One region of the Saccharopolyspora sp. NPDC047091 genome, then DNA from elsewhere that is predicted to be linked to it. Evidence: riboswitches for the same ligand, from Rfam matches in the RefSeq annotation. Region 1 holds a riboswitch; each other region holds the start of a gene.
The links. Region 1 has a riboswitch for cobalamin ahead of ABZ805_RS12990 (putative cobaltochelatase). Riboswitches for the same ligand answer to the same signal wherever they lie in the genome.
Positions count from the first base shown of each region.

Region 2: another riboswitch for cobalamin. It lies ahead of ABZ805_RS21745 (ribonucleoside-diphosphate reductase subunit alpha); the one in region 1 lies ahead of ABZ805_RS12990 (putative cobaltochelatase).
Region 3: another riboswitch for cobalamin. It lies ahead of metE (5-methyltetrahydropteroyltriglutamate--homocysteine S-methyltransferase); the one in region 1 lies ahead of ABZ805_RS12990 (putative cobaltochelatase).

Region 1 covers NZ_JBEYUS010000023.1:58,235-61,501, reverse strand. Annotated here, with positions in the region: gene ABZ805_RS13000 (serine protease) at 1-260, shown strand, start outside; gene ABZ805_RS12995 (GNAT family N-acetyltransferase) at 449-916, shown strand; cobalamin riboswitch at 985-1,111, shown strand; gene ABZ805_RS12990 (putative cobaltochelatase) at 1,170-3,267, shown strand, end outside.
Region 2 covers NZ_JBEYUS010000056.1:39,983-43,249, forward strand. Annotated here, with positions in the region: gene ABZ805_RS21745 (ribonucleoside-diphosphate reductase subunit alpha) at 1-1,146, opposite strand, end outside; cobalamin riboswitch at 1,267-1,491, opposite strand; gene ABZ805_RS21750 (bifunctional metallophosphatase/5'-nucleotidase) at 1,707-3,267, shown strand, end outside.
Region 3 covers NZ_JBEYUS010000006.1:163,620-166,886, reverse strand. Annotated here, with positions in the region: gene metE (5-methyltetrahydropteroyltriglutamate--homocysteine S-methyltransferase) at 1-1,614, opposite strand, end outside; cobalamin riboswitch at 1,743-1,984, opposite strand; gene ABZ805_RS05420 (hypothetical protein) at 2,165-2,815, shown strand; tRNA gene ABZ805_RS05415 (tRNA-Arg) at 3,028-3,101, shown strand.

The sequences.
Region 1 (3,267 bases):
TGCGCTCGGCCGACGTGCCGATCAGCTCGGACGCGGACTGCCGCGCCGCCTACCCCGATTACGAACCGGGGACGCGGGTCTGCGCGGGCCCGCCCGAAGGGGGCCGGGACGCGTGCGCCGGGGACTCCGGCGGGCCGCTCGTCGCCGACGGCAGGCTGATCGGCGTCGTCTCCTACGGCACCGGCTGCGGACGGCCCGGCACGCCCGGCGTGTACACCCGGATCTCCGGGGTCGCCGACGACGTCGCCGCGCGGCTCTGAACCCGCCGTCCCGCACCGCGGGACGGGTCGGCGCCACCCGGGGTTCGCGCCGCGGCGGTGCGCGGGTAGCCGTGCGCAGCACCGACCTGCCCCGAGGCTCGCGCGCCCGGTCCCGCGGGACGTGGTGTGCGCTACTTCCACCGCAGGTGACCCCGGGTGTCGTAGCCGGAATGTGATATCCCGTGGGGGTGACCCTGCAACCGCTCGCCACCGCCGTCCACCGCGCCTACACGGCCGACCTCGACGCCGAGGACTTCTACCGCATGCTCCGCTTGCGCGTGGACGTGTTCGTGGTCGAGCAGCAGTGCGCCTACCCGGAACTGGACGGCCGGGACCTGGAGACCACCACCAGGCACTTCTGGATCGACTCCGCCGACGGGTACGTGCTCGGCTACCTGCGCCTGCTCGAAGACCCCGACGGCACCTTCCGCATCGGCCGCGTCGCCACCGCCAAGGACGCCCGCGGACTCGGCCTCGGGCGCAAGCTGATGCGCGCCGCGCTCGCCGAGATCCAGCGCGCCCCCGCCGTGCTCTCCGCCCAGACCTACGCGCTGGAGTTCTACCGCGGATTCGGCTTCGAACCCTCGGGTGAGGAGTATCTCGAAGACGGCATCCCGCACGTCGACATGCACCGATACCCCGGCTCGCTGCGCTGAGCGAGCCGCGGCGGTTCCTCGCCCGTCGCGGGGATGCGACGATGCTCGCTGGTCCCAGCCAGGGCAGGTCAGGAAACCGGTGTGAATCCGGTGCGGTCGGCGCCACTGTGACCGGGGAGCGGATCTCCCCCGCGAGCCACCGGGCGCCGCCTGGGAAGGCCGGAGTTCCGCGCTGATCCGGGAGCCAGGACACTGCCTCGCCCAGGCCCAGCCGACATCGGGGCGTCCGAGACCCGAGGAAGGAACACCTGGCATGACTGCTCCCGCGAGCCCGCGGTTCCCGTTCACGGCCGTGGTCGGGCACGACGACATGCGGCTGGCGCTGCTGCTCAACGCGGTGCACCCGCGCATCGGCGGCGTGCTGGTGCGGGGGGAGAAGGGCACCGCGAAGTCGACGGTGGTGCGCGCCCTCGCATCGCTGCTGCCCGCGCTGGACGTCGTGCCCGGCTGCCGCTTCGGCTGCGAGCCGCGGCGGCCCGACCCGCAGTGCCCGGACGGGCCGCACGCCGAGGTCTCCGGGACCACCCGGCCCGCGGAACTCGTGGAACTCCCGGTCGGCGCCACCGAAGACCGGCTCGTCGGTTCCCTCGACCTCGAACGCGCGCTGACCGAAGGCGTCAGCGCCTACCAGCCCGGGCTGCTGGCCGCCGCGCACCGCGGCGTGCTCTACGTCGACGAGGTCAACCTGCTGCACGACCACCTGGTGGACCTGCTGCTGGACGCCGCCGCGATGGGGCGCGCGCACGTGGAGCGGGAAGGCGTGTCGGTGACGCATGCCGCCTCCTTCCTGCTCGTCGGCACCATGAACCCGGAAGAGGGCGAGCTGCGCCCGCAGCTGCTCGACCGGTTCGGGCTGACCGTGCAGGTCGCCGCCTCCCGCGACGTCACCACCCGCACCGAGGTGGTGCGCAGGCGGCTCGCCTTCGAAGCGGACCCGGCTGGCTTCGCCGAGCAGTGGGCCGCCGAGGACGCCGCGCTCGCCCGCCGCATCGCCGACGCCCGCTCCCGCGTCGAATCGGTGCGGCTGCCCGACGCCGAACTGCGCCGGATCTCCGCGCTGTGCGCCGCTTTCGACGTGGACGGGATGCGCGCCGATCTGGTGCTCGCCCGCACCGCCGTGGCGCACGCCGCGTGGCGCGGCACCGACGAGGTCGCCGAGGCCGATGTCGAAGCCGCGGCCCGGCTCGCGCTGCCGCACCGGCGCCGCCGCGACCCGTTCGACGAGCCCGGCGTCGAAGAGGACCAGTTGCAGCAGGCCCTCGAAGACGCCGCCCAGCACGCCGAGCAGGAACCCGCGGACGGCCAGGACTCCGGCGCGGACCAGGACTCCGGCGAGGAACCGCCGGACGGCCCCGACGACGGCCCCGGCGGAGGCGGCGGTGGCGCGCCCGACGGCGGACCGGACGACGGCCCCGACGGGCCCGGCGGCGGCGAAGCCCCCACTCCGCCGGACTCGCCCGCGCCGAACGGCGACGGCGGCTCCCGGCGCGAGGACGGCCCCGGCCAGGCCCCGGCGAACAAGCCCCCGGCCGCGCCCGCACCCGCGTTCCGCGCCCGGCTGCTCGAAGTCCCCGGCGTCGGCGAAGGCGCCCCCGGGCGGCGGTCCCGCGCCCGCTCCCGCAGCGGCCAGACCGTTCGATCCTCCACAGTGGACGGTCATGGCGTGCACCTGCCCGCCACCCTGATCGCCGCCGCCCCGCACCAGCGCTCCCGCGGCCGCACCGGGCCCGGACTCGTGCTGCACCGCGACGACGTGCGGCGCTCCGTCCGCGAAGGACGCGAAGGCAACCTCGTCCTGTTCGCCGTCGACGCCTCCGGCTCGATGGCGGCCCGCGAACGGATGTCCGCCGTCAGCGGCGCCGTGCTCTCCCTGCTGCGCGACGCCTACCAGCGCCGCGACAAGGTCGGCGTCATCACCTTCCGCGGCGACCAGGCCGAACTCGCGCTGCCGCCCACCTCCTCCGTCGAGATCGCCGCCACCCGGATGCGCGACCTGCGCACCGGCGGCCGCACCCCGCTCGCCACCGGCCTGCTCAAGGTCCACCAGGTCATCGGCACCGAACGCACCCGCGACCCGCGCAGGCGCCCGCTCCTCGTGCTGCTCACCGACGGGAAGGCCACCGTTCCCGCCACGGACGGCGGGACCGGGCGGGTCCGCGCGCAACGCGCGGTGCAGGACTCGATGCGCGCGGCCGGGCTGCTCGGCGGGCTCGGCGTCGCCTCCGTCGTCGTCGACTGCGAGCAGGGCGTCGTGCGGCTCGGCCTCGCCGCCAAGGTCGCGACCGCGCTCGGCGGAGCCTGCCTGCGGCTCGACGAACTCTCCGCCGACGCCGTCGCCGGAGTCGTCCGCG
Region 2 (3,267 bases), on a different contig from region 1:
CGACAGCAGCGCGTTGTTGCTGATCCCGTGGAAGATCCCGTGCAGGTCGTCGTCCACGGTGGTCAGGAAGCAGGACGACAGCTGCGGGCGGGTGGTGCCCGCGTTGAACAGCGTCGGCGTCGAGCACATGAAGTCGAACGAGGAGATCAGGTCGTAGAACTCGATCGCCCGCGCCTCCCGGTCGTCCTCGCGCAGCGCCACGCCCATCGCGACCCGCATGAAGAACGCCTGCGGCAGCTCGAACCGCACCCCGTTCTCGTGCAGCAGGTACCGGTCGTAGAGCGTCTGCAACCCGAGGAAGCCGAACGCGATGTCCCGGTCGGCGTCCAGCGCCGCGCCCAGCCGCTCCAGGTCGAAGCGGGCGAGCTCCGGGTCCAGCTGCTCCAGCTCGATGCCGCGCCGCACGTAGTCGGCGAAGTAACCGGCGTAGCGGTCCCGCATCTGCACCTGGTCGGCCTCGGTCGGCTCGCCCGCGACGAAGCTCAGCGCCTCGCGGCGCAGCTTGTCCAGCAGCAGCCGAGACGTCACCAGCGAGTAGTTCGGCTCCGCCTCCACGAAGGTGCGCGCCGCCATCGTCAGCGACTCGGCCAGCTCCGCCGAGCTGATGCCGTCGTAGACGTTGCGCCGCACCTCCCGCAGCACCTGGTCGGCCCGCACGTCGTCCAAGCCCTCGCAGGCCTGCTCGACGACGGTCGACACCCGCTCCCAGTCCAGCGGCACCCGGGTGCCGTCCGGCGCGGTCATCTCCAGGCGGGGAGCGGCGTCCTCGGCGGGAGCCACCTCGGCCTCGCGGGCCTGCGCGTGCTCCTCCCGGTAGAGCACGTAGGCGCGGGCGACGCCGTGGTGCCCGCCGCGCATCAGCGCCAGCTCCACCATGTCCTGGATCTGCTCGATGTGCACCAGGCCCTCGGTGCCCGCGTGGCGCAGCACGCCCTGCGCCGCCTGCTCCGTCAACTCCGCGACGATCTGGTGCAACCGCGACGACGATGCGGCCGAATCCCCCTCGGCCGCCAGGAACGCCTTGGTCAACGCCACGGAGATCTTCGTTTCGTCCCAACCGGAAACGGTCCCGTCGCGCCGCAGCACCCGCACTCCTGCCGGTACCACCGCGGTCGCTGCTGACGGCCGGGTCGTGGACTCGGTCACTGGCTCTCTCCTCGCAAGCTCGGACACCTGCCCGGAACTCCTCGGAACGCGCCAGGACCGCGGCGCGCACGGCACCGCTCGTCCCGCAACCCTCCCGCGAGGTCCCGGACGGCGCGCACCCCTCGTGCGCGCACCGATGGCAGGTCTTCGGACTCACGGGCGACCGGTGCTCGGCACCGGACCTACTGGCCGTCGCTTCCCGGACGCCGAGCGTCCAGTGCTGCACCACCGGGAGGTGGTGACGGCGGTCGTTCCCGTTCACCGCTGCGGGGCAGTCCCGGACTCGCACCGGGTTCCCTGTTGTCACGCCGGCCGGACCGGCGAACCATCAGCGGGCGCCACACTACATCTTGGGTTCGACGGTGATCCGGACCCCATCATCATCGGCGTGGCGGTGTCGATGGCGGACGCGTTCGGTAGCGGCTCGCGCACGCCCGGGACGCATCCTGCCCGCACCCGGCGGAGTTCGCACGAGGGGTGTGACGCGGATTCGGTGGTGGTCGTCGGTGGCGCCGGGCAGACTGCCTCCCGAGATCACCACCTGGGAGGAAGACCGAACCATGCGTGCCCACCGCGTGCGACGCGGACTCGCCGTCGCCGCCACCGCACTCGCCACCGCCGCCACTGCCACCGGGGCGACCGCAGGCGCCGCACCGCAGGACCCGCCCGCGACCACCGACGTCCGGCTGATCACCTTCAACGACCTGCACGGCAACCTCGAACCGCCCACCGGGTCCTCCGGGACGGTCGAGCTCGACGACGGCCGGACCGTCGAAGCCGGCGGCGCCGCCTACCTCGCCACCCACCTGCAGCGGCTGCGCGCCGAGGTGCCGAACTCGCTGGTCTTCTCGGCCGGCGACAGCGTGGGCGCCTCGCCGGTGAATTCCGCGCTGTTCCACGACGAACCCACCGTCGACTTCCTCAACTCGCAGGACGTCCGCGGCCACGTCGTCGGCAACCACGAGTTCGACGAGGGCTACCAGGAACTCCAGCGGCTGCAGACCGGCGGCTGCCACCCGCAGGACGGTTGCGAGTTCCGCGATTCCTTCGACGGCGCGAGCTTCCCGTACCTCGGCGCCAACGTCACCTTCGAGGACGGCGGCGCTCCCGCGCTGATGCCGTTCACCGTGCAGGTCTCCGGCGGCGTCCCGATCGGCGTGATCGGTGCGACGCTGCACGACCTCCCGAACGTGGTCAGCCCCGAAGCGGTGCGCGGCCTGCGGTTCGGCGACGAGGTCGAGGCCATCGACCGCACCTCCGACGCGCTGGAGCGCTTCGGCATCAAGGCGCAGGTCGTGCTGCTGCACCAGGGCGACGAAGCCGACGGCGGCGGACCGAACTCCTGCGACGTCGCCGCGGGCGGCCCCGCCACCGAGATCGCCGAGAACGTCTCCCCGCAGGTCGACGCCGTGTTCAGCGCGCACAGCCACCAGCAGTACAACTGCACCGTCACCGACCCGGCGGGCGCCCCGCGGCCCGTGGTGCAGGGCGCCTCCTACGGCAGGCTGCTGTCGGTGCTGGACCTGCGCGTCGACCGCCACACCCGCGAGGTCGTGCGGGAGCAGAGCACCGCGCACAACGAGGTCGTCACCCGCGACGTCGAACCCGACCCGGAGGCCGCCGCGCTCGTCGAAGAGGCCCGCGCCAAGGCCGCGCCCATCGCGAACCGCGCCGTCGGCACCGCCACCGGCGACCTGCTGAAAACCCCGGCGCCGTCCGGGGAATCCAGCCTCGGCAGCGTCGTCGCCGACGCCCAGCTGGCCGCCACCCGCGACACCGGGGCGCAGCTCGCGCTGACCAACCCGGGCGGGGTGCGCGCCGACCTGCCGCACGCCTCCTCCCCGGCGGGCGAAGGAGACGGCGTCATCACCTACGGCGAGGCGTTCGCCGTGCAGCCGTTCGGCAACACCATGCAGACCATGACGCTCACCGGCGCGCAGCTGCAGGCCGTGCTCGAACAGCAGTGGAGCGACGAGGGCGAGAACGTGCTGCAGGTGTCGGCCGGGCTGCACTACCAGTACTCGCGGTCCGCGCCGATCGGCTCGAAGGTCTCCGGCCTCACCCTCGACGGCGCGCCCGTCGACCCGGCCGCGCAGTACCGGGTGGCGGTGAACAACTTCC
Region 3 (3,267 bases), on a different contig from region 1:
CGGCTGCGGCCGGGACACGTCGCCGTAGAGGATCGGCGGCCGGACGCAGCGCGAACCGTAGGACTGCACCCAGCCGTTGTGGGTGCTGGCGAACCCGTCCAGGTGCTCGGAGAAGTACTGCACCATGTCGTTGCGCTCGGGTTCGCCGTGCACGAGCACGTCGAGCCCGAGGTCTTCCTGCAGCCGGATGACGCGTTCGATCTCGTCGCGCATCCGCTGCTTGTAGGTGGCCTGGTCGATGCTGCCGGTGCGCAGCGCGGCGCGCGCCTTGCGCACGTCGGTGGTCTGCGGGAAGGAGCCGATGGTGGTCGTCGGCAGCGGTGGCAGCCGCAGCGATTTCCGCTGCGCGGCGAGCCGGTTCGCGTAGTCGCCGCGCTGGGCGTGCTCGGGTTTGAGCGAGGTGAGCCGCGCCTGCACCCGGTTGTTGCGCACCCGGTCGGCTCCGGCGCGGTCGGCGATGCGCCGCCGCGCGTCGTCGAGCTGCTCGGCGACGGTGTCGCGGCCCTGGTGCAGCGCGCGGTCGAGGACGACGACCTCGCCGACCTTCTGCGCGGCGAAGGCCAGCCAGGACGCGACCTGCGGGTCGAGGTCGGTTTCGGCGTCGACGTCGTAGGGCACGTGCAGCAGCGAGCAGGAGGTGCTGACGGCGACCTCACCGGCGAGGCCGAGCAGGGTGGCCGCGGTGGTGAGCGCCTTGTCCAGGTCGGTGCGCCAGATGTTGCGCCCGTCGACGAGGCCCGCGACGAGCGTCTTCTCCCGCAGCCCGGGCACCGACGGCAGTTCGTCCACGGTGCGCTTCCCGGCGACGAGGTCCACGCCGACGGCCTCGACGGGGGAGGAGGCCAGCACGTCCAGCGCGTCGCCGAGGTCGCCGAAGTAGGACGCGACGAGGATCTTCGGCCGCTCCGAGAGCTCGCCGAGCCGCTGGTAGGCGGCGCGCAGCGCGTCCAGGTCGGCCTGCGAGCGGTCCGCGGTGAACGCGGGTTCGTCCAGCTGCACCCACTCGACCCCGGCCCGGTGCAGCTCACCGAGCAGTTCGGCGTAGGCGCTGACGAGCTCGTCCACCTTGTCCAGCGGGCGGAACGAGGTGGGCGCGCCGTCCTGCGATTTGGACAGCAGCAGGAACGTCAGCGGCCCGACCAGGACCGGGCGGGTCTTGATGCCCAGCTCGGCGGCCTCGTGGTACTGGTCGACGACGGTCTGGTCGGAGAGCCGGAACTCGGTGTCCGGCCCGATCTCCGGGACGATGTAGTGGTAGTTGGTGTCGAACCACTTCGTCATCTCCAGCGGTGGCGCGGATTCCACGCCGCGCGCCATCGCGAAGTAGGTGTCGAGCGGGTTCAGCCCCAGTTCCGCGAAGCGGGGCGGGATCGCGCCGAAGGTGACGGCGGCGTCGAGGACCTGGTCGTAGTAGGAAAAGGTGTTTCCCGGCACCGAGTCCAGCCCGGCGTCGCGCAGCGAACGCCACGTGTCGGTGCGCAGCGTGCGCGCGACCTCGCGCAGTTCCGCTTCACCGGTGCGGGACTTCCAGTAGCTCTCCAGTGCCCGCTTCAGTTCCCGGTTCGGTCCGATCCGGGGAAACCCGAGCACGGTGGATCCGATTGTGCTGGTCAACGCTCTCTCCTCGCGAGCTGGACGGCAGTTCTGCGAGGTCGAGCGGGCATGATCCGGGCACACGTCGCCGCACGCGGCGGCTCGTCGTCCAGGGTCTTCCCGCGAGACCTCGCAACAGCGCGCGTCACGAGGACGCGCGCACCGGCGGCAGGTCTTCGGACTCGTGGGCGTTTCCCGGTGGAACCGGGGTCTTCTACTGGCCGTCGCTTCCCGAGCTCGCGCTCAGTGCTGTGACCGGTCGTGACGACCGGTGACGGCGTTCGTTCCCACTCACCGCTGCGGGGCAGTCCCGGATTCGCACCGGGTTCCCTCTTGCCTCGCGCACCTCCGCTTTCGCAGAGCTGTGCGAACCACCAGCACTTCGGAGGCTACTTGCTTCTGGCGGGAAGACAAGGCCTCGCGTTCCGGATCACCCGGGCGCCGCCCCGCCGGAAACTTCTCCGAACCGCGGGCAACCCGCCGCGCGGCGGGACGTCTTACGAACAGGTGAGGGGGCGGGGACGGAGTTTCCTCCGTCCCGGTGCGACGAAACGATCGGGAGGAACCTGCTGTGGGGAAGAACGGAATTCGGGCGGGCGTCGGGATCGGTGCGCTGGCTGCGGCGGCGATGGCGCTGGTGCCGGCGGGGATCGCCGCCGCCGATTCGAGCGAGACGTCCGTTGTGGACTTGAACGGGGACGGAACTCCGGACACCGCGCAGCTTTCCGCCATCGGTGACGGCGCGCAGCAGTCGCTGAAGTTCACTGTGGACGGACGTGTGACCGAGGCGGTGCTGACCGGCGACCCGTCCTTCGGCACGCAGCCGATGCGCGTGCTCGACGTCAACCACGACGGCAAGCAGGAAGTGCTGGTCACCGAGTCCATCGGCGCGAACACCACGTGGTTCAGCGTCTGGGACCTGGGTGCCGACGGCGCGCCGCGCGAGCTGACGACGCAGGACGGCAAGCCGCTGAAGATCACCGAGGGTGGCGGTGTCGGCGCGCGGGTCGGCTACGAGTGCGCGCCCGCGGGCTCGGACGGCCGGGTGCTGATCACTTTGGCCGCCTCCAACGAGAGCCAGACCACCGAGCCGTCGTACGACGGCTCCCGGGTCGCCTTCGACGTGCGCGACGGCGTGGCCACGCCGGTCGACGAGTACGCGTTCACCGGTGTCGGCCAGGACGACGACGTGCTGAAGGTGCAGCCGGAATCCTGCTCCTGAGGGGGAGCCGTCGGGGCCGTCGCGCGGAATCGCGCGGCGGCCCCGACGCGTGCGCGGTGATTCCTCTGTGATCTTCCGGCGTGAATTCCGCCGTGCAGCTGTCGATCAGCTTGCCGTTCGATACCGGCTCTGCAACGCCGATGGCGTCGGTACCACTGTCGACGGAGCGGCCGGTTACCCTGCTTGCTGCAGCTCACGCGAGCGATGTGCGGGCCCTCGTAGCTCAGCTGGAGAGAGCAAAGGACTTCTAATCCTTAGGTCGCAGGTTCGAGTCCTGCCGGGGGCGCTCCGATGCTGGTCACAGCGGTGGGGGACGATCTCGATCAAGATCATCCCCCACTTTACCCTCCCGTCTCGCGCTGCTCGCCCAGGGCCGATGAAGTCGGGTCGGCGGACCGGTCGGAACACGCCGTTCGCGTTGCCGGAATCGGTGCGGGCGCCTCGGATGACGT